DNA from 4 places in the Sporosarcina sp. P12(2017) genome. Region 1 is predicted to be linked to each of the others. Evidence: riboswitches for the same ligand, from Rfam matches in the RefSeq annotation. Region 1 holds a riboswitch; each other region holds the start of a gene.
The links. Region 1 has a riboswitch for S-adenosylmethionine ahead of CSV80_RS10730 (methionine biosynthesis PLP-dependent protein). Riboswitches for the same ligand answer to the same signal wherever they lie in the genome.

Region 1 (7,889 bases):
GACAGAAGGCAGACCCGATTCAATTCGGAGTTTGACTTCTGTCTAACGTATTTATTTTTGAATGGAAATTGATTCTGCTTAAGCTTCCCACTTTTTAAACAAGTGAGTCGCCACTTCATTTTTCAGCAGTCTTCTATAACGATATATGTTGCTTTGACGGGGCCGTGAACCCCGATGACGAGGTTCATTTCGATGTCGGCGGAGTTGCTTGGACCTGTGATGAAGTTGATGCAGGACGGGACTTGCTCGCCATTGTTTAATTTTTCTCGAATCATATCTGACGCTTGGGTAATTCTTGGGACTAGCGTGCTTTTAGGAATTAACGCAATATAATGCGTCGGGAGCAAGCTGACGGAACGACCTTTGTCTGCACTACTGAAGAGTACGACCGTGCCGGACTCTGCGAGGGTCATGTCGCTGAATGTGATACCGATATTCGCTTGTTCAGCCAATTCGATATTCTTCACTCTAATTGAAGGATCCCAGCTATTGACTTCAATCTGTTCTAACGGCCACTTTGTCTCTAGTAGGACCGATAATTCATATTCCTCAAAGCGTTCGTCTCTCCATAGAGATAGCGGTCCGCCACCGTAAGCTTTTACGACTTCATCCAGCACAACCGACAACGATTCTTTTGTCGTTTCCACGATATCCGTATGAATTTGCTCGCATTGTACACGTAATACTTCGAGTAATTCATCTATTGAAGCATCCGCTAACACTGTGCGTTGAGGCTGATGTTTCCAGATCGGTTTTTCTACTTTCTTTTTGGGTTCGCGACCTAGTTGTGTCGCGATGGTTTCTAGAAATGTGGCGCGGTTTTGAATTGATCCTACCATGCTTATTTGCCCCCTTTCTGATCATAGAACCAGTCACGGAAACGCGTATTTCCGACAGCCGGGAACTCTCGTAAATCTGTCCAGTCTTTCAGTGGTCCCGGACCTTTTGAAATTCGGTCATTTTTCGTCAATGGTTTCATCGCAGTAGATGCTACCTTTGATCCCATAGAGTACAACGGATTGGAAGAAGCACCGATCCCAAATGCTTTCATTGCCAGTCTTTCGGAAATAGGTGATCGACCTTCTTCTTCCACAATAATGCGTCGATGTGTATGAAGTAGTTCGTGAAGAGGGATTTTCACCGGACAAGCATCCGTGCACGCTCCGCAAAGTGTGGAAGCAAAAGGCAACTCCTTGAAATCGTCGTAACCTCCAAGCAATGGCGATAGCACAGCACCGATCGGGCCTGAATAAATGGAGCCATATGAGTGTCCGCCAATATGACGATAAACAGGACACACGTTGACACACGCAGCACATCGGATACATTGCAACACCGACTGAAATTCTGTCCCTAAAATTTCAGAACGACCATTGTCGACGATAACTAAATGAAATTCTTCAGGACCATCTACGTCCCCTTCATCTCTAGGACCTGTTAACGCCGTCACATAACTCGTCAATTTTTGACCTACTGCACTTCGTGTCAATAAGCTGACCAGTACTTCGAATTCTTCAAAGGAAGGTACTACCCGCTCCATCCCCATTACCGTAATTTGTGTTTTAGGCAACGCAGAGACTAGTCGTGCATTCCCTTCATTCGTCACGAGGCTAATTGAGCCCGTTTCAGCTATCGCAAAATTGCAGCCAGTAACACCTATGTCTGCATCCAAGAATTCTTGACGCAGTTTTTCACGTGCATGCAAAGCTAATTCTTCAGGTTTAGAAGTATTTTGATAATCTAACTTCTGCTCAAAAACTTCACGAATTTGTTCTCTGTTTTTATGAAGTGCTGGTGCTACAATATGTGAGGGTGGATCATGATCATCTACTTGAAGGATATACTCGCCTAAGTCTGTCTCTATGACTTCGCATCCAGCTTCTTCTAGAACGGCATTTAGATTAATTTCTTCTGTTACCATGGATTTCGACTTCACTACTTTTTTGCCATCTTTTTTCTTGATGACATCCCGAACATAATCACTCGCTTCTTCAGCTGTCTTCGCAAAAAACACATGACCACCACGTTGTGCAACATTTTCACTTAGCTGATATAAATAGTAATCCAAGTTTTCAAGAACATGCTGACGAATTTCTTCTCCGTGTGAACGCCATTCTTCCCAACTACCTAACTCTTCTGCAGCGTCTAGTCTTCTGCCATGCAAACGTTCCTGTGCACTCGCCACTGCCTGTCTCATGAAATCATCTGAAATATTATCCTTTGTTCGATCTGTAAAGTTTTTCTTGCTGAACTTCATCGCCATTGCTATCACCTCACTTTTTTAATTTACTCGTGATTATTCAATACTTGCGCGATATGCATAACCCTGATCGGCTTGCCCATACGCTCTGCACGCCCTCCAATATTCATGAGGCAGCCACAGTCCGCCCCAATTAAATAATCTGCCTCTGTCGCCATGGCACTATCGACCTTCTCATCTACCATCTGTTCAGAGATATCTCCCATCTTAACGGAGAATGTTCCGCCAAATCCGCAGCAATTATGCGCATTGGGTAAAGGGATCATTTCCAGTCCTTCCACTTGATTCAAAAGCTTTCTCGGTTCTTCACTAGCGCCTAGTAATCTCGTCATATGGCAAGACGGATGATACGTCGCTTTTCCTATCAATTTTGCTCCTACGTTTTCCACTTGCAATACATTTACAAGGAACTGAGTGAACTCATATGTTTTATCTGCCAGCTCCTGTGCTCTTGGTAACCAATCGTGATCATCTTTGAAAACATCAGGATACAATTTAAACATGGTCGCACAAGATCCTGAAGGTGTGACAACATACTCCGCATTTTCAAATGTCTTAATCATATTCTTCATTGCTGATTTTGAATTTTCTACGTAACCGCTGTTATAAGCAGGCTGTCCGCAGCATACTTGTCCTTTTGGAAACGATAATTCACAGCCTTGTCTCTCTAATACTTCAACCATGTCTTTACCGGCTTCTGCATAGAACATGTCTACAAGACACGTGATAAATAAGCTTACTTTCATCTCACTTCACTCCTTCACTAGGACACCCCCGCGCAATCGACAGGTCATCAGATGACTAACATTTTACATAGCATACTACAAAGTTCTGTCAATTGACAGAGCATTCATTTATTTGGCTATAAAAAAATTCACTCAAAAGAAAATGAGTGAATAATGTTATTCTTTTACTGACTTCCAATGATTTATTAGAACAGACTCCACATTCAGAAGATGGGCTTGCATAGTACTTGACGCATTTTCTGGTTGCTGTGATTTAATCGCTAAAAAGATGGCCTCATGCTCATCATGCAAACGTTCTACTGTCGCAGTCTCCGAATAAAGACAAATACGACGCGTCTCTCTCATCGATTCACTCATCAGTCCCGCAACTTGGCTCAACAAGTTTACCAACAACGGATTTTTTGTTGCTTCTGCGATTGCAAAATGAAAGTCCAAATCCGCTTTTTCACCTAGCAAAATATCCCCGGCATGCTTTTTCATTTCATTGAGTGCTGTTTCCATCTTTTCCAAATCGTATACTGTACGGGATTCTGCTGCATTCGCCGCGGCTCCGGTCTCAACTATTTTTCTCACAGCTAATAAATATTGAATATCCTGTTGATTCATGAGCATGGCACTCTGTAACGGGAAGATCATATCGACGGGTGAGAATTCCTTGACATATGTCCCCTCTCCTTGTCGCATTTCGATAAGCCCTCTAGCACGTAATGTTGATAAGGCTTCGCGAATTGTTGATCTGCCAACAGTAAAGTTTTCAGCCAGTTGCTGCACAGAATCCAATTTATCACCTGGCTTTAACTCTCCAGACTGAATAGAACCCAATAAACTATCCGCCACTTCTTCATATATTTTCTTCGGTTTAATCTGCTTATATTTCATGTTGCTCACTCCGTCCTATCACTTATCAAGCGCGATTTCTCCAGTTGCAGCAGGTTCCTTTTATGCTCTTTCCCATCTCGATAGCCTGACAATCCTCCACTCTTTGCAATCACACGGTGACAAGGCACCACGATCAATACAGGATTCTTGCCTATTGCAGATGCTACAGCGCGAACAGCTGATGCTTTTCCTATTTGTTCTGCAATTTCTGAATAGGTTACGACTTCACCATAGGGTATCTGTTGTAGCGTTTCCCATACTTGCAGTTGAAATGGTGTTCCCTTTAAATCAAGAGGCAGCGCTAAAAGATCGTTAGTCCTCCCCGAAAAATACCCTTTGAGCTGATTGCTATAGACTTCAAGCTTTGTTTCGTCTTCCTTTAATCCTTCATTATCAAATCGCTTAGCCCAATCCTTCGGTTGTTCTAAACTATTTTCGGCTAGCCCCACGTAGCAAAGTCCCTTTTCTGTAGCAGCTAGTATTACTGACCACCCGTCGAAATTAAATCGTGTCCAATAAACCAGTGTGTCCACTCCCTTTATCCGAATAATTTTAAGCCAACAGCACCGAGAATAATGAGCGATAAAAAGAAAAGGCGTTTGACGCTAGCAGATTCTTTGAATATCAAAATCCCCATCAATACAGCTCCAGCTGCTCCTAAACCGGTCCATACTGCGTAGGCTGTACTCATCTGAATTTCACGCATAGCAAGAGACAGGAAAACAAAGCCGAAACCAAATATCCCGACAATGAGTAACAATCTTTTAATAGAACGTTTTTGTAAATAGTAATTGATGCTTACCACACCAAAAATCTCACCGAGACTGGCAATAGCCAAGTACACCCAAGCCATCGTCAGCCACCTCCTTCAGTATCTACTTGTTCATCTGTAGTCAACTTGATGCCAACTACCCCGATGACAATTAATCCGATAAAAGTCAGCGTAACCCACGTGAAACCTGCTTGAAAGACGAATATATCCACCAAAAGGATTGCCGCGGCTCCCGACCCGGTAAAGACTGCATACACCGTGCCTGAAGGTAATTTTTCGCATGCCTTGATAATGAAATAAAAGCTTAATACAATGGCCACACCTGTTCCAGTCCATTGAATTGCCGTTTCAGAGTAACGGAGACCGACTACCCAGAAAATCTCTATAACAGCCGCTAGGGCGACATAACTCCAAGCCAAATTAAATATCTCCTTTCTGTCATGAATAGCTCTATAAGTATAGCAAATCTTTTGCAATAACAAAAAATCAGCCGATGACGATAAAAGGAAGCTTGCTTCTAGTATATCCGCATGATAGAATAAATCCGTCAACAGTTTTTCCTATATTGTGAATATTCTTATCGAGAGAGACGGAGGGATAGGCCCAGCGATGTCTCAGCAACCAGCCTCAGGCACGGTGCTAATTCCAAGGGTGACACCACCTTGAAGATGAGAATACTGTATACACTTGTATGTTCGAGGGCCTATTCGAAAAGAAGAGGTTCTTTTTTATTTTGCTGGGGGGATGGATATTCATGACAAACAATGGATTAGAAACCAGATTAGTACAACTCGGGAACCACAGTGATGAGAAAACCGGAGCAGTCAATACGCCTATTTACTTGTCTACAGCGTACCACCATGAAGGTCTAGGGAAATCGACGGGATATGATTACACACGAACAAAAAATCCTACGCGTTCTATCTTAGAGGATGGTATCGCGAACTTGGAATCCGGTGATCAAGGATTTGCGTGTAGTTCCGGAATGGCAGCCATTCAACTAATTTTATCCTTATTTAAGACAGGTTCAGAACTACTGGCACCTGAAGACTTATATGGCGGCACCTATCGTTTATTTAATCAATATGAAGAGACGTACAATGTTAAGACGCGATACTTATCGTTCGATGATGTTTCAGAAGTTGAGCAAGCGATTACTGATCGTACAAAAGCGATTTTCTTAGAAACGCCTACAAACCCATTAATGCAAAACATAGCAATTAGGACGTATGCAGAATTGGCGAAAAAGCATGGCTTATTGCTAATTGTCGATAATACATTCCTAACACCCTATTTCCAGCGACCTATTGAAGAAGGCGCAGATATCGTCATTCATAGCGCAACGAAATATATCGGTGGACATAATGACGTACTAGCAGGTTTAGTCGTCGCAAAGGGTGAGGAATTATGCGAACGTCTATTTACTAACCATAATGCGATTGGGGCTACATTGTCCCCTCTTGATTCATGGCTTGTCGTACGCGGTCTGAAAACATTACATTTACGCATGAAACAGCATGACGCAAATGCAAAAGCGATGGTATCTTATTTAGAACAAGAACCTCTCATTGTCGACGTGCTCTACGCTGGAATCGGTGGTATGTTGTCATTCCGAGTACAGAATAGTGAATGGGTAGGACCATTCCTTGAAAACATGAACCTCATTTCATTTGCCGAGAGTTTGGGCGGTGTGGAAAGCTTCATCACGTATCCGACTACACAGACGCATATGGATATCCCATTAGAAGAACGTAATCGCCGTGGAGTGGATGATCGTTTGCTACGCTTCTCTGTTGGTGTAGAAGATGTAGATGATTTGATTGCTGATGTAAAACAAGCTCTTTATGCTGCAAAAGAAATAGTAGAAGGCGTAAAAATTCAATAATAATAAACCGCACAACTCGAACCGTCAGTTACACTATGGCAGTTCGAGTTTTTTTGTAGTTAAAGAAAAGATGCTAAACCCTTCAATAGTTAGATGTTAAAGTATATACTGAAAAAGAACATACATTTATTATTGGAGGCGAGATTGTTGAATCGTTTAGAAAATAAAGTAGCAGTAGTAACTGGCGCCGGGTCTGGAATTGGACGAGAAATTGCTGAGCTCTATGCCCGTGAAGGTGCGAAGCTTATCATCGCAGATATGAATATGGAAGGTGCAGAAGAAACTGTCCAGACGATTAAAAATGCTGGCGGTCAAGCGCTGGCAGTTAAGACCAATGTCACGGTGGAAGAAGATGTACAAAGAATGACTGATACAGCAGTGGAGCAATTCGGCACACTGGATATTCTAGTGAACAATGCCGGTATTATGGACAATATGTACGCTGCAGCTACAGTTACGGATGAGATATGGGACAAAGTATTAGCGATCAACACAACAGGTGTCATGCGTGCAACTCGTAAAGCATTAACTATTTTCGAAGAGAAAAAAGCAGGCGTGATCGTCAACATGGCTTCTATCTCAGCGGTGACAGGTGGTCGAGGTGGTCTGGCTTACACCGCATCAAAACACGCGGTGGCAGGGATGACAAAAAGTGTCGCTTCTCAATACGGTCCCTTAAACATCCGCTGTAACGCAATTGCACCAGCACAAATCCCAACTAATATTACAAACAGCCTAACTCAACCAGATGAATTCGGCATGAAACAAGCTCTAAGAGGCGTAAATATGATGAGCCGTCCTGGAACAAAGGAAGAGATCGCAAACATTGCACTATTCCTTGCATCAGATGAATCCTCTTATGTTAACGGTGTCATCATGGAAGCTGACAATGGATGGTCTGCATATTGAGATTTAATCTCTCGTAGAAATAAGACTTGGAAATATTTGATTACATTCATACAAAAAAGCATCCAAAATTTTGGATGCTTTTTTGTATTAGTGAGCTTGATGCCATTTTTTCTTTTCACTTGCATAGACGACCGCTGCCGGTGCTGCGATAAACGCAAGTGCCGCCAATCCGGCGAACATACCTGTCAGTTCTTTACTTCCAAAGGAAAATCCAGCTGCTGCACCTAATGCAATCCCTGCTACTACCGCCAACGCAACAATCTTATACATGTTAGATCCCCGACCTTTCATTTGTAAGACGCGATCGTCTTTCCGATTTATTCGTTGCTTTTAGCATACTCTCATTGAGAACCTTTTTCAAGTACAATTGAGAATCTTTTTCAACGAATGTTAAAATGTATGGTTATCGTATGTTGTAAGCAGCGGTTTAATGTGCAG
Region 2 (7,889 bases), on a different contig from region 1:
ACGGATATCTTCAAGCTTCTTCTTTAAAGCAAAACGTTCATTAAGTGATACGGGAATCTTTCCACGGTGTTGGGTATGCCCATTATGCAGTTTGGCAAACACTCTTGGCAGTTGCCCCCTGAATGTTTCATAACATACAGCGCAACCAAACTTCCCGATATCGAGGAAACGATGGAAGGTCAAATCGCAATTCGGACATTTCGGACCATCCGGTAATCTTTCATCGGCTTTTTGTTCCGGAAATAACTCTGAACCACCTAACCAATGTGCTAAAAATTGTTGAATTGATAACGGTTCCTGATCCGGACTGAAAGAAAATGTTTGTGAGTAAAATGCACATTTATCACATAAATGACGCTCTATTACATCATTTGATGTTTCCTGTTTAAACACTACAGTAGCTGGTCGTTCTTTACAGTTTTCACAAAGCATTGAAATTCACCTCATTCTATCTCTTCATAAATTAATGTAACTAACATAGCGCGAAGAATACGTGAACGTAACGCATCCCGCTCTGGCAACATATAACGCAGAGTAGCACGGCCTACTGCAGCAAGCATCAGTTTAGCTTCACGTTCTGTAATGACTTCTTCTTCAATTAAACGGATAATGACATCTTCCGCCATAGTAGATGACGCTTCACTCTCTAAAATCTCTAACGCTTGTTCAAGTAAGTCCTTGCGGGAGTTGGTACGTACCCTGTAAATCCGGATGTAGCCTCCTCCTCCTCGCTTAGACTCAACAGCGTAACCTCTCTCGACGGTAAACCGGGTTTTGATTACGTAATTAATCTGTGATGGTACACATTGGAATTTCTCAGCAATCTCATTTCGTTTGATTTCAATAGAAGCGCTATCTTCCTCTTCTATAATCGACTTCAAATATCCTTCTATAATGTCAGAAATATTACGCATCTCGTCACCTCTTTTCGCTCGTTCATCTAGTTGACTTTGACTATCTTTGACTTGATTGTATCGCAAGAATTAGGCGGGATGCAATTCATTTGTTTGTATGTATACATGATTACGTTAAAAGAAAACTTGTTGCTAGGTTGTCACAACAGGCTATTAATTATTCAATTAGTCACCGAATTAAAACAAGACGAATACTTTTCACTTACGGCCAACTACTGCAATCCTCCTAAATAGAATTCTGAATGAATAGAAAAAACTGAAGAGCAGATCCACATAGCGGATTGTCTTCAGCACAAGGTATACGTATATTTACTCATTCTCTATTTATATAATGATAGGTTCTTTGCGCAACGGTTCGAGATCGACTACGAAGCCCATGTCTTCAAGCATTTTTTGATCTTGATCATTTTCCTGACCGGCTGTTGTGAGATAGTCACCGATGAAGATAGAGTTTGCAGCGTAGAGGCCTAGTGGCTGCAGGCTTCGCAAGTTGACTTCACGTCCACCCGAAATGCGGATTTCTTTGCTAGGGTTGATGTAGCGGAATAGGCACAGGACTTTTATGCAGTAGCGTGGATCCAGTTCTGATGTCCCTTCTAATGGTGTTCCATCAACTGCATGCAGAAAGTTCACAGGTATTGAGTCAGCGTCCAGTTCGCGTAGGCTACGCGCCATGGAGATGATATCTTGCTTTGTTTCCCGCATGCCAACGATGACGCCTGAACATGGAGATATGCCTGCTTCTTTAGCCAACCCTACAGTGTTTACACGATCATCGTATGTATGCGATGTAGTTATACTTTCGTGATGCTCTGCGGATGTGTTCAAGTTGTGGTTGTAGCGATCTACGCCCGCCTCTTTCAAACGGGTTGCTTGGCCTGGCTTCAAAATACCTAGGCAAGCACATACCGTCATTCCTTTGTGTTTTTCTTTTATCTGCTTAACAGAATCAATGACTATGTCCAGTTCACTGTCACGCGGTCCCCGTCCACTTGCTACGATGCAATAGGTGCCCGCTTTATTAGCGGCAGCACGTTCTGCACCTTCTAGTATCTCTTCCGATTTCATCATCGCATACTTTTCGACAGGTGCTTTTGAAATGATGGATTGTGCGCAATAACCACAGTTCTCCGGACATAATCCTGATTTCGTATTGATGATCATATTCAGCTTTACCTTATTTCCGAAGTAATGTGATCGAATCGAGTACGTCGCGTGCAGTAATAATAGCAAATCTTCATCTGGGCTATTCAATATTGCGAGTGATTCCTCGTCAGTTAATACATGCCCTTCCAGTACTTGAGTAGCCAGCCTTTGGTAGTTCATTATAGCGTACGCCTCACTTTCAAGTGTTTTGAGATTCTAAACGCGAATATGCCTGACAGTACAGCCAGAATTAGATCTTTTGGCAAAGGAGGCATCATCCATAGCCATGCGATCTTGTAGGTAAACACGTCTGGTGCAGCAGCCCACATCTTGTACGCAAAATACATCCAGCTTGTGCCTACTATATAGTTGATTGCCGTAGCGACCAGTGCCGCGGTAATATATGCAGGCATGGTCTGACTTCGCTCGACAATCTTCCCGGCTACATAAGCTATTAAAATGAAGGTAAGAATAAAGCCAAACGTTGGACTCAAGATTTGACCGAAGCCGCCTGAAAATTTAGCGAAGACCGGTGCACCTGCTAATCCTATTAACATATATACCGTCATAGATAACGCACCTAGACGGCTGCCAAGTAATAGTCCTGATAAAATTGCGAAAAACGTTTGTAATGTAATAGGTACTCCACCAACTACTAAAAACGGCACGAAGGATGTGATGTTTGCTCCAATCATCATTAATGACGCGAACATTCCACTGTATACAATGGTTAGTGCACTGAACCTACTTACCGGTTGCCTCTCCGTTGCTGTTGCCATCATGTCACCTCTTTTATATTAGTTACCATAAAAACAATAATAGTTAACGCATAATATGTCAACACATTTTATTTTATAGTTAACCCATAAAAAACAAATAAAAAAGACTGCAGCAAAATGCTGACAGCCTACTTCTTCTCATCAATCTGTTCTTCTTTTTCTTTACGAAACAAAACGCTTGAGATCAATCCACTGAATATAGCAGCCCCAATTGTAATGTACACACGCATATCATAAGCAACTTCTTCGTAACTGCTACCTATCATAATCCAAGCAATTGTACCTACAAGAACAGCGATTGGAAATGAATATTTAAAGAACCGCATAATTCCTCACCTTTTCGAGTTGTTTCATTGATTTTAGCATATATATCGCAATTTCTCTATGCTCTAACTCCGCACTTCGAACTTCACCAAACATTCACTTGACGATATCCAACAAAGCCGCTATGATGTGGTTAGAATAATCTAAATAATTGAATAAGAAACATATCTTATCAAGAGAAGCTGAGGGACTGGCCCGTCGACGCTTCAGCAACCAGCCATATAGGCAAGGTGCTACTTCCAGCAGTCTGTCAAATTGACACTCTGAAAAGATGAGAGGGAACTAGTCATTGAGATTACAAAGCCTTCTAATATACTTGAAGGCTTTTTTTGATTAGAAAAAGCAAAGGGGAGATGGAATTATGTCATTGCTAGATAAACTACAAACAAACGTCTTAACGGCAGATGGTGCAATGGGGACGATTTTATATTCTTACGGAATTGATTACTGTTATGAAGAACTAAACGTAGAAAAGCCTGAAATTATAGAGCAGATTCACCAAGACTACATCGCAGCCGGCGCAGATATTATACAGACGAACACTTACAGTGCAAATGCGAACAAATTAGCTCGCTACGGCTTAGAAAGTCATGTAACAGAATTCAATAAAGCGGCCATTCAAATTGCAAAACGCGCAGCAGCACCTGGGGGACAATTTGTACTCGGTACAATTGGCGGCCTGCGTGGCATACGTAAAAGCGATGCTACATTGGATGAAATAGAAAAAGTCGTACTAGAACAAGCGAGTGCATTATTGGCAGGCGATCCGGATGGTCTTCTATTGGAAACATATTACGACTTTGAAGAGTTATCATCTGTTGTGACAACGTTAAAGAAAATCACGGATGTTCCATTGATCGCACAAGTTTCTATGCATGATCCCGGCGTATTACAGAACGGACTCTCATTAAATGATGCACTTCATCAACTTGAATCTCTTGGTGCAGATATCGTAGGCGTCAACTGTCGCTTAGGCCCTTACCACACGATTCAAGCATTCGATAATGTTACATTACCGGAACAAGCATTTTTATCCGCATATCCAAACGCCAGTCTATTAGATGTGGAAGATGGACGTATTGTCTATGAATCTGAAGCAGAATACTTCGGACGCGCTGCCGTATTACTTCGTGATCAAGGCGTTCGGTTGATCGGTGGATGTTGTGGCACAACACCTAAGCATATTAAAGCAGCGAAAACACAGTTAACGCGACTTGCACCTATCACAGAAAAGGTCGTACATCCGGAAAAGCCTATCGTGATTCATGAAGCGGGACCTACAAAACATCAACCTCTTCATGAAAAAGCGAAAACAGAGCGTACGGTAATTGTAGAACTAGATACACCGCGCCACTTGGAAACAGAAGATTATATCAAGGGTGCAAATGTGTTATATGACGCAGGAGTTGATGCTATAACAATGGCAGATAATTCACTTGCTTCCCCTCGCATCAGCAACATGGCGATGGGTTCAATCGTTAAGATGAAACATAATATCCGCCCGCTTGTACATTTAACGTGCCGTGATCACAATCTTATCGGCTTACAATCACATTTGATGGGACTCGATGCATTAGGCATTCACGATATCCTAGCTGTAACAGGCGATCCGACAAAAGTTGGCGACTTCCCCGGTGCAACAAGCGTCTACGATGTATCTAGCATGGAGTTATTGCAGTTAATTAAGAAATTGAATGAAGGGATTTCGTTCTCCGGTAAGCCATTGCGCAAGAAAGCAAACTTCTCTATTTCAGCAGCTTTCAATCCGAACGTACGCGTAATTGATCGAGCTGTACAACGACTCGAGAAGAAAATTGAAGCGGGTGCAGACTATTTCATCACGCAGCCGGTATACACGAAAGAAAAGATTATCGATGTATACGAAGCCACAAAACACTTGGATACACCGATCTTCATTGGCATCATGCCATTGACAAATATACGAAATGCAGAGTTCCTGCATCACGAAGTACCGGGTATCAAGCTTTCAGAAGATGTGTTGGAAAGAATGCGTGAATGTGGAGATGACCGTGAAAAATCAACTGAAACAGGTCTTGAAATCGCAAAAGAATTGATTGATACAGCAGCGCAGTATTTTAATGGGCTGTATATCATCACACCATTCCTCCGTTACGATATGACATTAGAGTTGTATGAGTATATTAAGGAAATAGACCAGAAGAAGAAGGAGAGGGAATTAACACATGCAGAGACATCCTATTGAAGAGCAACTAGACAAACGAATCCTGATCATTGATGGTGCGATGGGGACGATGCTGCAAGCGGAAGATTTCTCAACGGAAGACTTCGGCGGAGAAGAATATGATGGATGTAACGAATACCTAAGTGTGTTACGCCCCGATGTTTTAGAGAAAATTCACGATGAATATTTAGATGCTGGTGCTGATATCATTTGTACAAATACATTTGGTGGTACTCCCCTTGTCTTGAATGAATTTTCACTTGGTCATCGTGCAGATGAAATTAATGCAAAATCTGTGGAAATCGCGAAAAAGAGTGCAGCGAAGTTTTCTACACCAGAATGGCCACGTTTTGTCGCAGGTGCGATCGGACCTACAACAAAGACGCTTTCGGTTACGGGCGGCATTACGTTCGATGAACTATCCAATGATTTCTATGTGCAGGCAAAAGCCCTTGTAGAAGCAGGCAGCGACTTGATACTGATGGAAACGAGTCAGGATATGCTAAACGTGAAGGCCGGAACGATTGGTATTAAAAAGGCGTTCGAAGAGCTTGGACGCGAAATTCCTATCATGATTTCAGGGACGATCGAGCCGATGGGTACAACACTTGCTGGACAAAGTATTGAAGCTTTCTATATTTCCATTGAACATGTCCACCCACTTTCGGTCGGCTTAAACTGTGCGACAGGTCCTGAATTCATGACGGACCATTTGCGTTCATTATCTGACTTAGCGACAAGCTATGTAACTTGTTATCCAAATGCGGGATTGCCAGATGAAGAAGGACATTATCATGAGTCCCCTGATTCTCTATCGAAAAAGCTGGAAGGCTTCGCTGAAAAAGGCTGGTTGAACATGGTTGGTGGTTGCTGCGGTACAACGCCTGATCACATTCGCGCAATTCGTGAGGTAGTAAAAGATAAGGCTCCACGCAAGATGCCGGAAAATCCTCATGGTCATGCCATTTCAGGGATCGAACCTTTGCTTTACGACGATACATTGCGTCCATTATTAATCGGTGAACGTACAAACGTTATCGGTTCACGTAAATTCAAACAATTAATTGTAGAAGAAAAGTTTGAAGAAGCTGCTGAAATCGCACGTGCACAAGTAAAACGTGGTGCTCACGTATTGGATATTTGTCTTGCGAACCCTGACCGTGATGAATTGTACGATATGACTCGCTTCATGAAAGAAGTCGTGAAAAAAGTCAAAGTTCCTCTCGTCATTGACTCTACAGATGAAAATGTCATTGCAGAAGCATTGAAATTCTCGCAAGGTAAAGCAATTATCAACTCTATTAACTTAGAAGATGGTGAAGAACGCTTTGACGCTGTACTTCCTTTAGTAAAAAAATATGGAGCAGCTGTCGTTGTCGGAACGATTGATGAAATTGGAATGGCGGTCACGAGGGAACGTAAGCTGGAAGTTGCGTTGCGTTCTTATGATTTACTCGTCAACAAATGGGAGATTCCGCCCGAAGATATCATTTTTGACCCACTCGTCTTCCCTGTTGGTACAGGTGATGCGCAATACATCGGATCAGCCGTAGAAACAATTGAAGGAATTCGATTAATTAAAGAAAAACTTCCACGCACCTTAACGACTCTCGGTGTCAGCAACGTATCCTTCGGGTTACCGCCTGTTGGCCGTGAAGTGTTGAACGCTGTGTACTTGTATCACTGTACACAAGCAGGTCTCGATTATGCGATTGTCAATACAGAAAAACTTGAGCGCTTTGCTTCGATTCCAGAAGCTGAAATCAAGTTGGCGAACGACTTGCTGTTTACTACAACAGATGAAACACTAGCTGATTTCACGGATTTCTATCGTGGTAAGAAAAAAGAGAAGTCCGAAGATGATATTCCGAAAACTGTGCCTGATCGTCTCGCGTACTATGTAGTAGAAGGTACGAAAGAAGGTTTAATTCTTGACCTGGAAACAGCTTTGAAAACATACGATGCACCACTTGATATCATCAATGGGCCTTTAATGAAGGGAATGGCTGAAGTTGGACGTTTATTTAATGACAACCAGCTGATCGTAGCGGAAGTTCTTCAAAGTGCTGAAGTCATGAAAGCTTCTGTTTCCTACCTTGAGCAGTTCATGGATAAGAATGAAGACGATAGCGGAAAAGGTAAGATTATCCTGGCGACAGTAAAAGGTGACGTACACGATATCGGGAAAAACCTCGTAGAGATTATCTTAAGTAATAACGGATTTAAAGTAATAGACATCGGAATCAAAGTTACTCCAGCTTCATTAATTGAAGTGATCCGTAAAGAAAAACCAGACATTGTTGGCCTATCAGGTCTTCTCGTAAAGTCTGCACAGCAGATGGTGTTGACGGCACAGGACTTTAAAGCAGCAGGAATCGATACGCCAGTAATGGTTGGCGGTGCCGCTTTAACGAGACGCTTTACTGAAACGAAAATCGCACCCGAGTATGATGGCCCGGTTATTTTTGCAAAAGACGCGATGCAAGGTCTTGATTTAGCAAACCGTCTTCAAAGTACTGACAA
Region 3 (7,889 bases), on a different contig from region 1:
CGGTGTTGTATGCGAAACTTCATAACTATCACTGGTATGTAAAAGGTAGTCATTTCTTCACATTGCACGCTAAATTTGAAGAATTATACAATGAAGCAACAGTGCATATGGATGAAATCGCGGAGCGCGTGCTAACTTTAGGCGGTGAACCGACTGCAACACTATCACAGCATTTGTCTGAATCTGTTGTCGACGAAGCAAAAGGCACAGAAAAAGCGAATGATATGGTGCAAACATTAGTAGATGACTTCGATAAGACGATGAAGTCATTGAAAAAAGGTATGGAACTTGCCTCGAAGGATTCAGATGATATGACGGAAGATATGTTGAATGCGGTTTACCAGAGCGTCGAGAAGCATCAGTGGATGTTAAATGCATTTCTTGGCGAAACAAACGAGTAAATCCCTTCATTCATCAAGATATTAGCCGATAGTAAGAAGTGAATACCAGAGAGGAGTTGAACGACATGGATATCAATTCAATTATGTCCAGCCAGTTGAGAAGTTTGCAATCAACCGTTCAAATGAGCGTCATGAACAAAGCCCTTTCAATGGAAACTTCTGCTATGAATGATATGTTGAACAGCCTCGAAAATCAACCTATTGCGCATCCAACAAAGGGCGCTTCTATTGATATCAAGGCTTGATAGGGGACACACATCTCATATGATGAGAGATGTGTGTTTTTTTATGAACGTAAGCAAAGATCCCGTTAAAATATATGAAATTAGACATAGTAGGAGGTAGATTGAAGATGGCTCAAGGACAGTTTTTGCGGAATTTAATTATTGAAACCCCTTCTAAACCCGGGAATCTTGGCAAGGTAACTATGGCAATCGGTCAGCTAAATGGAGATATCGGTGACATCCAGACGATTAAAGTAGGAACGCTTTCCACGATTAGAGAAATCGCGCTACAATGCAATGATCAAGAGCATATGGCTGAAATAGTTGTGGCGATCGAGAACTTGAAACAAGGTATTAAAGTTCAAGCTGTTACAGATGATGTACTGCAAATGCATGAAGGTGGAAAAATTCATATGAAAGCCACACATGAAATCCGTTCACTTGCAGATTTACGAAGAGTGTATACACCGGGTGTAGCAAGTGTATGCAAAACTATTCAGGAAGATCCCGAACAGGCAAATTACTTCACAGGTATTTCAAATACAGTAGCAATCGTGACAGATGGTACGGCTATTTTAGGACTTGGAGATATTGGCCCTGTAGCTGGTATGCCTGTCATGGAAGGGAAAGCTGTTTTGTTTGATCAATTTGTTGGAATTAGTGGCATTCCGATTTTACTTGATACGAGTGATACTGATGAAGTCGTAGAAACAGTCAAACATATTCATCAAGGCTTTGGTGCGATCTTACTGGAAGATATCGGGTCCCCGCATTGCTTTGAAATCGAAGAGCGTTTGAAAAAAGAATTACCGATTCCTGTTATGCATGATGATCAGCACGGCACAGCAGTCGTTGCATTGGCAGCAGCGCTCACAGCATGTAAACATGTCGGAGTGGAGCTGGCTAATGCTTCAGTCGGACAAATCGGTCTTGGTGCAGCAGGCTTAGCCATTAGTCGTATGTTTATGGCATATGGTGTAGCAGAAATGAAAGGAACAGATCCCAATCCTCATGCTAAAGAGATGTTAGCGAAGTATGGCGGTACTGTTGTCGAAACAATGGAAGAAATTATGGAGACATGTGATTTGGTTATCGCGACAACTGGTGTTGCTAATCTAATCAAGCCAGAAATGATTCGGGAAGGACAAATCATCTTAGCTTTATCTAATCCAAATGCAGAAATTTCCCCAGAAATCGCATTAGAAGCAGGCGCGGCCTATGCGGCTGATGGCCGTTTAGTCAATAACGTTCTGGGTTTCCCCGGGATCTTTCGAGGTGCGCTTAATGCCAATGCAAAATCCATCACGTACCCAATGCTCATTGCTGCAGCTCTGGCGATCGTGGAAAGCACAAAGCGTGACGATTTAGTACCACATCCATTAGATCCAAATGTACACATTAACGTAGCGTTGGCAGTTGAAAAGGTAGTGTATGAAGAACAAGAAAATGAATAATCATTCGATGACCTATTAACTAAATACCGTTAATAGGTTTTTTGTGCAGAATAAATTCTTCATTACGAGGTATCCTACGTAAAAAAGAAAGTAGGATGATTATGATAGAAGAAAAATATCCGATGTATATATCAATTAATCACAAAATGGTTCTCACAGACCCTCACGCTTCGACATGGGAATACAAAGTAGAAGTTACAAGAGAAGCATATCCTGTATTCGAAAAATTATTTTCTCAAATGGAACAGCTGGAATTTCAAAACTTTTTGCGGTCCCATTTACCGTATATTCCCTATCACTATGATCAAGACAATGACAAAGTGGATTTACGCTTGAAGAAAATCTTTGCCTTGATTCATGAATACACCGATGATGAATCCAAACGTTTTATCGAGCAACTACCGCTGTTTCGTTGAATTTTCACTAACCTTTCCGCTACACTAGAGGAAAGGACGTGATCCATATTGCTGAAATTTGAAGATTTACAGGGAGCCAATGTCGAATTGACTTTTGGACCCAATTCACATCAAATCGAATCTCGCCATGTGCTAGTTGTGATAAAGCACGATAATCATTGGTTATTGACCAAACATAGAATTCGCGGTATGGAGTTCCCAGGTGGAAAAGCGGAACCGGGAGAGACAATTGAACAAGCTGCCATTCGGGAAACAAGGGAAGAGACAGGAGTCACTATAGATAACGTTCATTCATTTGCCGAGTACGTCGTCTTTACGGATCCGCCGTTCTGCAAAGCCGTGTTCACAGGTGATATTATACATGTGGAAAAAGACTTTACATTAATGGAAACCGAAGGAGCGGTGTGGATGACAGACGCTGAACTGAACGCCTGTAAAGAACTCAGCTTTCATATGAAAGATCGTGGAATGGGTGAACTTAGGAAGTGGGTGGAAGCGAATGATGGAACAAACTGATGGTCAAATCATTCGAAGAAAAGACTATCCTTCACCAAACCCACAAGTCACACTGGAAGAAATTACCTATAGCTCCGATGGCTTGCATGTAAAAGGGCTGCTTGCAACACCAAAAGCAAAAGGACGGTATGATGGCTTGCTTTATTTACGTGGAGGCATACAACATGTGGGAATGGTTAGACCGGCACGTATTGCACAATTTGCCTCCTATGGGCTTGTCGTGTTCGCCCCTTACTATCGCGGAAATCGTGGTGGTGAAGGGAAGGATGAATTTGCTGGAGAAGATCGCAATGATGCAGTAGTAGGAGTAGAAGTACTCAAACAGCAACGTGCTGTCAACTCAGATCGCATTCATCTGTTTTCTTTTTCGAGAGGTGGAATCATGGCATTATGGACGGCCATTATGCGCGATGATTTAACTTCCATGGTGACATGGGCAGGAGTCTCAGACGTGATATTCACGTACAAAGAGCGACAGGACATGCGCAGGATGATGAAGCGTGTCATTGGTGGAACGCCGAATAATCAACCAGATGCGTATCGTGAGAGAACAGCATTGTTCCGAACGGAAGATATCGATATTCCGACACTGATTATTCATGGAACACTCGATACGAATGTGTCTTTTGAACAGGCATTATTGCTGGAGAATGCATTGCGTGATGAGAATAAAGAATTTGAAACTTGGTACTTAGAAGGCTACACGCATTATATTCCTCCTGAAATGAACCGGAAACTTGTGAAAGATGCAGTGGATTGGATGAAGAGGCAATGAAGTGGATAGGCTAGGTTAAATGTGTTTGATCAGCTATTCTTGGTCGTTACTCGATTTAGTATTTGGTATTGAAAGTAGCGAGTGTCATGCTTTGGACCCGCGCAGGCACGTGGGGGATTGCCTACAGCCATAAGCCAACTGGCGATAGTGCTACCAGTTGTCTCATGGCCACGGCCTACCCCGCAGTTGTGCCTGCGCTGCTACGGGGGGAGAAGTTAGGTTGTGTTTTATAGTAGATGATAACCAGCGACTGTGTGCTACTGAGCTTTTATCTTCGCAAAGCAACTACCTACTGCCGTATCTTACGTATCCGTATCAAAGCCAAAAGAAATTTAAAACCAAAAAAGAGGCTGACCAGGAATTCCTGGTCAGCCTTTTTCATATGTCATTACTTAATAACGGGTGGTCCGCCTTTGATTGCGATGTCTTCTGAAACGTGTGAGAATTTCTTGAAGTTCTCACGGAATGCATCAGCCAAACGGTTTGCTTCTTTATCGTATTCGTTCGGATCTTCCCAAGCGTAACGAGGGTGTAGAACATTACTTGGTACGCCTTCGATTTCAATAGGCATATTCAAGCCAAAGATTTCGTTCTTCTTTGTTTCTACATTATCCAATTTACCGGCAATTGCAGCGCGTACCATTGAACGTGTGTAGCCCAAGTTCATACGTGAACCTACACCATAGATTCCGCCAGTCCATCCTGTATTCACAAGGAATACTTTTGAACCGTGCTCATCAATTTTCTTTCCAAGCATCTCTGCATATGTTGCTGCAGGAAGTGGTAAGAATGGTGAACCGAAACAAGTAGAGAATGTTGGTTCAGGAGCAGTGATTCCACGCTCAGTTCCAGCAAGTTTAGAAGTGAAACCGCTCAAGAAGTGGTACATTGCCTGTTCTTTTGTAAGAATCGAGATTGGAGGCAATACGCCAGAAGCATCAGCTGTAAGGAAGATGATGTTCTTCGGGTGACCAGCAACAGACGGTGTCACGATATTGTCAATGTTTTCAATCGGATAAGCAGCACGTGTGTTTTCTGTTAATGATTTATCATCATAATCTGGAGTGCGCGTTTCTTCATCCAGTACTACGTTTTCTAAAACAGCACCGAAACGGATTGCTCCGAAGATTTCAGGTTCTTTTTCAGCAGAAAGGTTGATACACTTTGCGTAACATCCACCTTCAATGTTAAATACGCCATTATCAGACCAGCCGTGCTCATCGTCACCAATAAGTTTACGGTTAGCATCTGCTGAAAGTGTCGTTTTACCTGTTCCAGAAAGACCGAAGAATAAAGCTACATCGCCTTCTTCTCCAACGTTTGCTGAACAGTGCATAGATAAGATATCTTGCTCTGGAAGCAAGAAGTTCATAACAGAGAAAATAGACTTTTTCATTTCTCCAGCGTACTCTGTACCACCGATCAAGACGATGCGCTTTTCAAGCGACACAATGATGAACGTTTCAGAGTTTGTGCCATCCACTTCTGGATCCGCTTTGAATGAAGGGGCAGCCAAAATTGTGAATTGCGATTCGTGTGTTTTTAATTCTTCTTCGGTTGGACGGATGAATAATTGGTGAACAAACAGATTTTGCCAAGCTAATTCATTAATTACTTGGATAGACAATTGAGAGTCTTTATCTGCTCCTGCAAACCCTTTAAATACAAAGAGTTCATCTTTTATCTTCAAATGATCAATGACTTTCGTGTATAATGAATCAAAGATCTCTTCTGAAATTGGACTGTTCGTGCTACCCCAATCTACTTTATCCTTAGACACTGCATCTTCAACGATGAATTTGTCCTTAGGTGAGCGTCCTGTATATTTACCTGTACGTGCAGTGATCGCACCGTCGGCAGAAAGTTTAGCTTCGTCTCTTGCCACTGCTTTTTCCGTTAATTCTGCTACAGACGCTTGGATCGTCACGTTGCTTCCACTAAGAAGACTTTTTAAGCTATCATCAATTTTTGCAGATATCATGTTTACATACCGTCCTTTGCGTAGTCGATTTATTTTTATCTTAATAAGAATATCCTAATTCGTAAATAGTATAACACATTAAGAATATTAATCTATACTAATGGAAAACTCAAGTGATTTAGGATAAATAATTTGACAAAATCCAAACTTTTTAATACGATGTGACATGAACGGATACTCTTATCCCGAGTTGGTGGAGGGTACAGGCCCTGTGAAACCCGGCAACCTGCAATAGACGTACGTCTAACGCGAAGGTGCCAAACCTGAAGCAAGGTTTAATTCCTTGGACGATAAGAGTGAAAGGTGCTGCGCGTGAAATTTTGCCTTTTACTCATGGATTGAAAATGAGTGGAGGGCTTTTTATATTGTCTAGCCCTGAATCCTTATGGTATATGCTTGACGTCTAGGCGTGGAACTTTACCAGGGACTTATGAGAGTACCGTATCATGATGCTTAATATAGGGGGAAACAAAATGACAAACCGTCGACTGTTTACATCAGAATCAGTTACAGAAGGCCATCCTGACAAGATGTGCGACCAAATATCAGACGCAATTTTAGATGCGATCCTAACGGAAGATCCAAATGCGCGTGTGGCATGTGAAACGAGCATCACGACTGGACTCGTATTAGTAATGGGAGAAATCACTACAACAACGTATGTGGATATTCCGAAAGTCGTTCGCGACACTGTAAAGGAAATCGGGTATGTTCGTGCGAAATATGGCTTCGATTACGAGACGTCCGCTGTACTAACTTCCATTGACGAGCAATCACCTGAAATCGCTGCAAGTGTCAACGTGGCACTCGAAGCACGTGAAGGCTCTATGTCAGATGAAGAATTAGATGCAATCGGTGCAGGAGATCAAGGTCTAATGTTTGGATATGCATGTAATGAAACGCCGGAATTAATGCCTTTACCAATTAGCCTTTCTCATAAATTGGCACATCGCTTGGCGCAGGCACGTAAAGAGGAACTTATTACGTATTTACGTCCTGACGGAAAAACACAAGTAACGGTAGAATACGATCAAGATAATAATCCCGTGCGAATTGACACAATCGTTATTTCCACACAACACCACCCTGAAGCGACACTCGAGCAAATCGAGAAGGATATAAAGAAAGTTGTCATTGATGCAGTAGTTCCAAAAAACTTATTGGACGAGCATACTAAATACTTCATTAATCCTACTGGCAGCTTTGTTGTAGGTGGACCTCAAGGAGATTCCGGTCTGACTGGACGTAAAATCATCGTTGATACGTACGGTGGATATGCCCGTCATGGTGGCGGTGCTTTCTCGGGGAAAGACGCTACAAAAGTAGACCGTTCCGCTTCTTATGCAGCACGCTATGTTGCAAAGAACATCGTTGCAGCAGGACTTGCTGAACATTGTGAAGTTCAGTTGGCGTATGCTATTGGAGTAGCAAGCCCGGTTTCGATTTCGATCAATACATTCGACACCGGTAAGCTGTCCGAGACTCAATTAGTGGAGTTCGTACGCGAATTATTTGACCTTCGACCAGCGGGAATCATCAAAATGCTTGACCTACGTCGTCCAATCTACAAACAAACAGCAGCATACGGTCACTTCGGCCGCACTGATATCGAATTGCCATGGGAACAGACGGATAAAGTGGAAGCGTTGAAAGAACTTGCTAGTAACGTACGTGTGAAACACTAAAGTACTGGAATGCAGAAAGAGAACTCACAGTCTCTTTCTGCATTTTTTATTTGTTCGCTGGCGAAATACGAAGAGGAATCACTTCATAGTCTGCCTCTTTACAAGCTACTTGCAATCCTTTAGCCTCAATATCATTTTTTAACACCTTCTTTTGCTTCACTTCCACATCAAACGAACTGCTGAATGGATAATCCTTTACCTTAATCGTGTGCTGATCTGCAAAGTATATTCCAATTCGTCCTATCGGTAATGAATGGAAATTGTCTGGAGAAGGAATACCATCACGAAAAAATATATGTTCATTTGCTTTGTCTACACCTGGTTCATTCACACAGCAATACAAGGAAAAATTATCAGCAAGCTGAAGCAAAGCGAAATGCTTTTCAAATAGTTCTTTATTGAACCCCACGACTTCTTTACGTAATCGTTCTCGACGA
Region 4 (7,889 bases), on a different contig from region 1:
ACAATTTCTACTGTAATCAAGTTCAAGAAACCTTTACCAGTAGTTGTTTTTTGTTCATTTACTTTAATGCCGTAACGATCAGCCAATAACTTCGCATTTACATCGTTAACAGTTTCTCCAAGGTTACGCTTCAAAAGACCTTTGACTGTATTACGAGTTAGTGCGCGCACATCGTAGTTTGCCAATTCGCCAGCATATTGAATATTGATTTCATGGATAACGGAGTTTTGGATTTGTGATAAGAACATACCCAACTTCTCTGTAAGATCGAAGAATGGCTCTATTATTGCCAACACATCACGAGAAACAGATGGCAAGTTTACTGGGTTACGAACAGATCCGATTGTCAAGAAGTTCACTACGTCGCGGCTTACGTCGACTGCTACTGATTCCTGTGCTTCGAATGTACTTGCTCCCAAGTGTGGAGTCGCAATTACTTCAGGTAATGTCAATAATTTGTGGTCGAGGAATGGCTCTTCTTCGAATACGTCCAATGCTGCACCCGCCACTTTACCAGCAACGATTGCATCGTATAGAGCATCTTCGTCAATAATTCCACCGCGTGCACAGTTGATAATTTGTACGCCGTCTTTCATTTTCTCAAATGCTTCTTTGTTGATCATTCTACGGGTTTCTTTAAGTAAAGGTGTGTGAACTGTAATGAAGTCTGCTACTTCGAGCACTTCATCTACTGTTCCAATTTCAATACCCAATTTCTTTGCAACATCTTCTGTTAGGTACGGGTCATATGCTACTACATTCATGCGTTGTCCTCTTGCGCGTCTTGCAACTTCAGCACCAATACGACCGAGCCCGATGATTCCTAAAGTTTTGTCTTTCAATTCCACACCAAGGAATGATTTTCTATCCCATTTATTATTTTTCAACGAGTTGAAAGCTTGAGGAATTTTGCGTGCCATAGACATCATCATTGCGACTGTGTGCTCAGCTGCAGAGTTTGTGTTGCCGTCCGGAGCATTGACAACGATAATTCCTTTTTCGGTAGCTGCGTCCAAATCGATATTATCGACACCTACACCAGCACGACCGATGATCTTTAATTGATCAGCTGCTTCCAACAATTCTTTTGTAACTGTTGTCTGACTACGTACTAGTAGTGCGTCGAAATCTTTAATACGCTCTTTCAGCTGATCTGGTGTCATGTCCGTTTCCATTACAATTTCAAAACCTTCTGCTTGTCGTAATGGGAAAATTCCGTCCTCGCTAAGTGGGTCACTAATAAGTATTTTAAAAGCCATGATATTCATTCTCTCCTTCGATAGTTTGTAGTGGGTGTTTTTGTAGAAACTAGGTGCAGTCGTTCGTATATGTATGTTGCGCGCTACCCCCCTTATAGGTAAAATAAAAAAGCCTTCCATCCCTTACGTATAAGTAAGGGGCGAAAAGCTCGATAAACTAACGCGGTACCACCCTTGTTTGCTGCAATTGCAGCCTTCATTCAGGATGCGTAACGTGCATGTGACGGATCAGCCTACTAAAAAAGTTCAGCTAATCAATTCAGAAGTGCCCCCAACCTCAGAATTTGCTGACTTTCACCTTTGCATCAGCTCTCTGGAAAATCCTTTTTAGGAAGGTATCTCTTCGTCAAAATTGTTTAACAACTATTAATTTAGAACTAATCATAACACGTCAAAAACTATTGTCAATTGCTTTTCTCGAAAATCCGAAAAACAGTTAAATGCGAACGTAATTATTGAATTATTTGTGAACGTTCGTGTTTGGGGAGTTAATTATAAAAAAACATCTTTAATTGAACTGAGTGAAAGGAATTTGCTTAAGTCGTCTAAAGAGAAGAAGTACAGATAAAAGTGTTATAGTGAGCTTATACTATTCGTAAAGAGGAGTGTTGGAAATTGAAAAAATTAGAATCTCTAGAGCAATTTGAGCAACTTAAACAGGAAGAAAGAGTAATTTTCTTATTCACTGCAGACTGGTGTCCAGATTGTAGAGTGATTGAACCATTCTTACCTACACTAGAAATTGAGTTTGCAGAGTATGAGTTCATCTCGGTTGATCGTGATGAATTTATAGAGCTTTGCAGTCAGTTGGATATATTCGGTATTCCTAGTTTTGTGGCATTTAGCGAAGGAACAGAAAAAGGTCGTTTGGTAAGTAAGAATCGTAAAACTAAAGAAGAGATTGAGGAGTTTATTAATAGTTTAACGTAATGCAATAATTCTCTATGAGTGGATCAAGAGACAATTAAACAAAAGGACTGAAGACAACTGTAACTGTTGTTTTCGGTCCTTTTTTATAAGAAAAGATTTTACAATAGTTCTTATATATTTGTATTATGTGAAATCTTTCAGTTGCTCTATAAGGATTTTTGCGCCTCGTGGACTGATGTATAGACCGTTCGACAATTGCTTGTTTTCATCCATCACATCGCCGGTGATAAAACATGCTCTGTTGACCTGATATTTTCTCAATATAATTCTGTCATCCTCTACGAAAATTTCGATAGGGTCACCTTGATCGATCGACATAGAATTCCGAAGTTCTTTCGGAATGACAATCCTGCCGAGATGATCAACTTTACGAACTATACCTAAAGATTTCATAAGCTCCTCCTCGAAGAAAAGTAGTTGGTAATTTCTATTATACACAAAAATAGACCATCTACAATTTACAAAACTAAAATGCGCAGAACAATTTGACAATTCTGCTATACAATTAAATTATTAATGCTATAATAGTCAGTAATTAAATATTTCTTATCAAGAGAAGCTGAGGGAATTGGCCTGATGAAGCTTCAGCAACCTCTGTGCATACAGGAAGGTGCTACCTCCAACAAGATTGTTGTCTTGAGAGATAAGAACGGTGAACAGTCAACCCTCATTTTCTTATCTAATAGAAATGAGGGTTTTTTGTATAGAAATAGTAATAATAGAACGTTAAGGGGGAAATAGTATGCCGATTAATATACCGAAACATCTACCAGCAGGAGAATTATTGAAAGAAGAGAAAATCTTTATTATGGATGAAGAACGTGCCACAACACAGGATATCCGTCCAATCAATATTTTGATTTTGAACTTGATGCCAGAAAAAGAGAAGACTGAGTTACAATTGCTTCGATTGCTTGGAAATACACCATTACAAGTGAATGTCACATTCCTCAATACAGCATCCTATGTTTCAAAAAACGTCAGTCAGACTCATTTAGAAACCTTCTATACTACTTTTGAACATGTTAAAGCTCGTCGTTTTGACGGTATGATCATCACAGGTGCGCCAATCGAACTTTTACAATTTGAAGATGTAGTCTATTGGAAAGAGTTAGAAGAGATCATGGAATGGACAAAAACGAACGTTACATCAGTGCTCCATATTTGCTGGGGGGCACAAGCGGCCCTTTATCATCATTACGGAATTGACAAGTTCGAGTTGTCAAAGAAATGTTTTGGAGTGTTTTCACATGATATTACCGATCCGACAGTGAACTTGGCACGCGGATTCAATGATGTATTTGTAGCGCCACACTCACGCCATACGGGGGTTTCATTAGAAGAAATAAAGAGTCATCCCGATTTGACTCTACTTTCTGCTTCTGAAGAGGCAGGTGCATTCATTGTGATCTCAAATGATGCAAAGCATATTATGGTAACTGGACATTTAGAATACGATGCACATACCTTGGGGGATGAATATGCTCGCGATGTAGAAAAAGGTGCTGATATTGACATTCCTGTAAATTATTATCCGAATGATGATCCATCAAAAGAACCTATGAATACTTGGCGTTCCCACACGCATTTATTATTCTCTAATTGGCTCAATTACTATGTCTACCAAAAAACTCCTTACAACTGGAGTTAAAAGAATTGCAGTATAAATTTCTATAGTTTGCACATACTCCGACTACTGGAGGTGTATGCAGTGAACATAGATGAATTTTGGGAATTGGCTTTTTGGGAAATGACTTTACGAACGGTGATTTCATTTATTGTACTGTTGATCTTAGCGCGCTTCATGGGGAAGAAACAAGTGTCTCAGCTGACTTTCTTTCATTATGTAACAGGCATAACGATTGGTTCGATTGCAGCCAACTTGGCGGGAGAGTCTGAAACACCTTTCTTAAATGGCTTATATGGAATGGTTTTATGGGCAGTGTTAACGATTATTGCTAACTTTTTATCATTCAAATCCATCAAACTTCGCGTATTACTCGATGATAAACCGATAATTGTCATTCAAAATGGAAAAATCCTAGAAGGTTCCATGCGTAAATTACGGTTGAGTTTCAATGATTTAAATATGTTGCTACGAGAGCAGTCGGTATTTTCGATGAAGGATGTCAATTACGCGATATTCGAAACGAATGGTAATTTGAGTGTCATGCTAAATACGGGCGAGAAATATGCGACAAAGAAAGATGTCAAAGCTCCATCACCAACGCCAAAATATATTCCGACTGAAATTATTACTAATGGGAAAGTAGAAGAGAAAAGTATGCGAGAACTTCAATTGACCGATACTTGGCTAACAGAACAATTAAAAAAGCAGGGGATTTCTAAGCCTGAGCATGTTCTCTATGCAGAAATTCAGACAGATGGTAGTTTATATATTAATACATTAAAATCGACTTAACGTGGAGAGCTCTGACATATTCAGAGCTCTTCGCGTTTTTTATAATATTTCCCAATTTCTTTGTTTGGCCACGACAGTAAGTTTTTCATCTGGACGAACTGCTACAGGGGAGCCAACTTTCTCTAAAACTGGAAGGTCGGAAATGCTGTCTCCATAGGCAAAGCTATTGTCCCAGTCGATAGTTTCTCCTTGTAGTGCTTGGTAAATTTGTTCGTTTTTACGTGTACCTTGAATATGTAATAAGGGCTGATCCATTGCAAGTTGTTCGCCATTTGACGGGATGTCTGTGCCAATAATTCGATCAAATATTAGGTGACTTGTAACTGCTTTTAAGAAAGGAGTATAGGCTCCAGAAACGAGCAAGACATGGTATCCATCTTTTCGGTGCTTTGCCAGTCGATTAATGACTTGTTCGTTAAAGTCCGGCATCATAACGTTATGCATGCCTTTGAAAAACTCATGTAGTTCCGTCATCGTTAATGAGTCTAAGGCTTTAAGATAAAGGTGCATCGAGCGCTCTTTCATGACAGATTCAGGCAGTATTTTTAATTTATAGCGAATGTAAAGTGGTAATATTGAACGGTAGAACTTCCTATAATACTGCTTGTAAGTAGGATGATTTTTTAATTGCTCCATGAGTAATTTAAAAGTTTCTTTAGTGTACAACGTACCATCAAAATCAAAGATCGCAACTTTCATATAGACACTCCTCTTTTGTATGCTTCTACTTAGTATACAAATATAACGAGTGTAATAGCAAAAAGCAGATGGAGTTTTTCCCCATCTGCTTGAATCGTTAACTTATTGCAGGTTGTTTGGCATACCCGGTTGACCTTGGGAAGGCGCAAAAGAATTTAGCAACATATTCATGTCCTGATCATTTAATTGTGGAACTTGATAATATTGATGTTTGTTTTGGTAAATGGACAACTCGTATGCCATTTCTATACAGTTGGGCACAGAATCTGCAAGTACACGGCGAACGACTGGATTACATACTTCTAATGAAGCAGCCGTTTTGCCTGTAGCGCCTTCTTTTGTAGCGCCCAACAAAAATCCGGAGATGATTTCATCACTGATTTCACCTGTAGATTGAATAGGTTTAGCAGGTGCTTTTTCTTTCATGCCGTAAATGAAATCGCTGCTTGCTTTCATTTGATAGCGCTGTGTAGGATGTGAAGGATCTTTGCCTGTCTTAAAACTTTCGACAAGGATATTGTACTCATCCAGCGTGAATCGGTATTGTCGATCAAGAATATCGAGAAGTTCTGGATCTTGGACGTGTGGACGTAAAATCATTGCTTGGTTTAATGCTCCAACGGTCGCGCTTAGTATCTCTTTAACATCAAATAACTCATGTCCCCCGTGATTCATCGATGGTGGTACCGCTCCGCCTTGCATGTGTTGAGATGTTTCGAATTGATTTGTCAAATTTATTTCCTCCTTCAATTGTCATGTACATCGAGAGTAGTATGTGAAATCATCGAAATCCTATACATATGAGATGGCATTCACGACTCATGCATAGTTTGTAACGCACCATCATATCATAAGGATAGAACTCAAGAAGGGTAGTGGGGATACATGCAGATTCATGTAGTTTCGCAAGGGGAGAGTTTATATGAAATTGGTAACATATACGGTGTGCCATACGAACAAATAGCAGAAGTTAATGAATTAGAGAGCGAAATACGATTAGCTGTGGGACAAGCGCTTGTCATTCCAATAATAGGTTCTTATTACTGGGTGCGACCTGGAGATAGCCTATATACAATTGCACAGAGATACGGTTTAACAGTTGCGCGCTTGGCGCAAATTAATGCAATCGACCCTACTAGAATGTTAATGATCGGTCAGCGTCTGTATATACCACAAGAAGTGAAAACGTTAATTGATTCATTATTATATGTAGAACCGCGTAATCCTGTCAGTCAAGATATGCTGGCGGAAGTTCGTGAACGTGTGGATGGTCTCACGTATCTCGCAATGTTTAGCTATGAAGTACAACGTGACGGATCACTCAAAGCACCAGCGCTCGCCGATATTCCGACTATTGCAGAAAATGCAGGTGCTCAAAATATACTAGTGCTGACCAATTTAGAAAACTATTCATTCAGTGCGGATTTGGCGCATGTGATTTTTACCGATCAAGCTGCACAAAACCAAATGATTCAAAGTGCCATTGAAGTAGCAAAAGAAATCGGCTATAGTGATATTCACTTCGACTTTGAGTTATTATTCCCAGAAGATCGGGAATTATATAATCAATTATTACGTAATGCGCGTGATCAAATTCATAAAGCGGGCCTGACAATTTCCACAGCACTTGCACCAAAAGCTGGGGAAGTAACGACAGGTATTTATGGCGCCCATGATTATAAAGCACATGGAGAGATTGCAGATTTCGTTGTATTGATGACGTATGAATGGGGATATACGTATAGTGCACCACAAGCTGTGAGCCCAATCGGTCCAGTCACAAAAGTAGTGGAATACGCCGTAAGTCAAATCCCGAATGAAAAAGTGTTTTTAGGACAAAATCTATACGGTTATGATTGGACAGCTCCATTTGGTCAATCGGACAGTAAAGCCGCCAGAGCATTAAGTCCACGGATGGCGACTAATCTGGCAATCGAGCAGAATGTCGCTATTGAATACGACGCATTAGCCCAAGCGCCACATTATACGTATTACGATGAAACTGGAACCGAACATGAAGTGTGGTTTGAAGATGCACGAAGCATCAATGAAAAGTTTAACTTGCTGAAGAAATTTAAGTTGCGTGGAATCATGTACTGGAAACTCGGGCTAGCATTCCCGCAAAATTGGTTGTTATTAGAAGATCGCTTTACTATTCGCAAGCGATAAATATAGGAGCCTTTCCTTAAATAAAAGGAAAGGCTCTGTCATATGAGTTGTCACTCGTTATTTAATAATTTCATAGCGCTTTGGAACACATCCATATCTGGATTTACGAGTAAAGCAGGTAGGAAAGCAAAAGTCATGATGAGGAGGAGGTTCGCTCCTAGGATTGATCGAATTGTACCTGTTTTCTTTGTCATGGCGCTTCGCCTCTTTCTTTTCGTATTGTTCTCACTAGTATGTGTATGCGCTTACATTTAGAACTTCACGTAGTTTGTTTGAATAGTCTAATGATACTCTGAATTCAGTCGAATGTAAATGATAAAGTTTAATATAGTACATAAAATTGACACAAAAGTTAAGTCAAAATTGAGATATTCTAAAAAAATCTTGTAACTTGCTATCTTTTCAGTGAT

Region 2: linked by a shared signal. The riboswitch ahead of CSV80_RS04795 (bifunctional homocysteine S-methyltransferase/methylenetetrahydrofolate reductase) and the one ahead of CSV80_RS10730 (methionine biosynthesis PLP-dependent protein) in region 1 are both predicted to bind S-adenosylmethionine.
Region 3: linked by a shared signal. The riboswitch ahead of metK (methionine adenosyltransferase) and the one ahead of CSV80_RS10730 (methionine biosynthesis PLP-dependent protein) in region 1 are both predicted to bind S-adenosylmethionine.
Region 4: linked by a shared signal. The riboswitch ahead of metA (homoserine O-acetyltransferase MetA) and the one ahead of CSV80_RS10730 (methionine biosynthesis PLP-dependent protein) in region 1 are both predicted to bind S-adenosylmethionine.

What each region holds. Positions count from the first base shown of each region.
Region 1 is NZ_PDYL01000011.1:115,493-123,381, reverse strand. Features, by position in the region: gene CSV80_RS10765 (LutC/YkgG family protein) at 123-839, opposite strand; gene CSV80_RS10760 (LutB/LldF family L-lactate oxidation iron-sulfur protein) at 842-2,263, opposite strand; gene CSV80_RS10755 ((Fe-S)-binding protein) at 2,287-3,006, opposite strand; gene CSV80_RS10750 (FadR/GntR family transcriptional regulator) at 3,163-3,885, opposite strand; gene CSV80_RS10745 (methylated-DNA--[protein]-cysteine S-methyltransferase) at 3,891-4,418, opposite strand; gene CSV80_RS10740 (DMT family transporter) at 4,424-4,738, opposite strand; gene CSV80_RS10735 (DMT family transporter) at 4,741-5,076, opposite strand; SAM riboswitch class I at 5,232-5,332, shown strand; gene CSV80_RS10730 (methionine biosynthesis PLP-dependent protein) at 5,412-6,542, shown strand; gene CSV80_RS10725 (glucose 1-dehydrogenase) at 6,690-7,451, shown strand; gene CSV80_RS10720 (hypothetical protein) at 7,539-7,721, opposite strand.
Region 2 is NZ_PDYL01000004.1:154,558-162,446, forward strand. Features, by position in the region: gene CSV80_RS04770 (UvrB/UvrC motif-containing protein) at 1-432, opposite strand, end outside; gene CSV80_RS04775 (CtsR family transcriptional regulator) at 444-914, opposite strand; gene bioB (biotin synthase BioB) at 1,239-2,243, opposite strand; gene CSV80_RS04785 (biotin transporter BioY) at 2,240-2,839, opposite strand; gene CSV80_RS04790 (hypothetical protein) at 2,968-3,165, opposite strand; SAM riboswitch class I at 3,330-3,441, shown strand; gene CSV80_RS04795 (bifunctional homocysteine S-methyltransferase/methylenetetrahydrofolate reductase) at 3,525-5,387, shown strand; gene metH (methionine synthase) at 5,368-7,889, shown strand, end outside.
Region 3 is NZ_PDYL01000026.1:18,030-25,918, reverse strand. Features, by position in the region: gene CSV80_RS16315 (Dps family protein) at 1-401, shown strand, start outside; gene CSV80_RS16310 (putative motility protein) at 467-646, shown strand; gene CSV80_RS16305 (NAD-dependent malic enzyme) at 754-2,079, shown strand; gene CSV80_RS16300 (hypothetical protein) at 2,181-2,495, shown strand; gene CSV80_RS16295 (NUDIX hydrolase) at 2,544-3,011, shown strand; gene CSV80_RS16290 (alpha/beta hydrolase family protein) at 2,995-3,786, shown strand; gene pckA (phosphoenolpyruvate carboxykinase (ATP)) at 4,175-5,767, opposite strand; SAM riboswitch class I at 5,945-6,064, shown strand; gene metK (methionine adenosyltransferase) at 6,241-7,452, shown strand; gene CSV80_RS16275 (DUF3891 family protein) at 7,499-7,889, opposite strand, start outside.
Region 4 is NZ_PDYL01000022.1:41,605-49,493, forward strand. Features, by position in the region: gene serA (phosphoglycerate dehydrogenase) at 1-1,259, opposite strand, end outside; T-box leader at 1,393-1,618, opposite strand; gene CSV80_RS15525 (thioredoxin family protein) at 1,875-2,189, shown strand; gene CSV80_RS15530 (AbrB/MazE/SpoVT family DNA-binding domain-containing protein) at 2,313-2,582, opposite strand; SAM riboswitch class I at 2,733-2,839, shown strand; gene metA (homoserine O-acetyltransferase MetA) at 2,932-3,840, shown strand; gene CSV80_RS15540 (YetF domain-containing protein) at 3,907-4,611, shown strand; gene CSV80_RS15545 (HAD family hydrolase) at 4,651-5,310, opposite strand; gene CSV80_RS15550 (spore coat protein) at 5,413-6,048, opposite strand; gene CSV80_RS15555 (LysM peptidoglycan-binding domain-containing protein) at 6,196-7,479, shown strand; gene CSV80_RS17695 (hypothetical protein) at 7,530-7,673, opposite strand.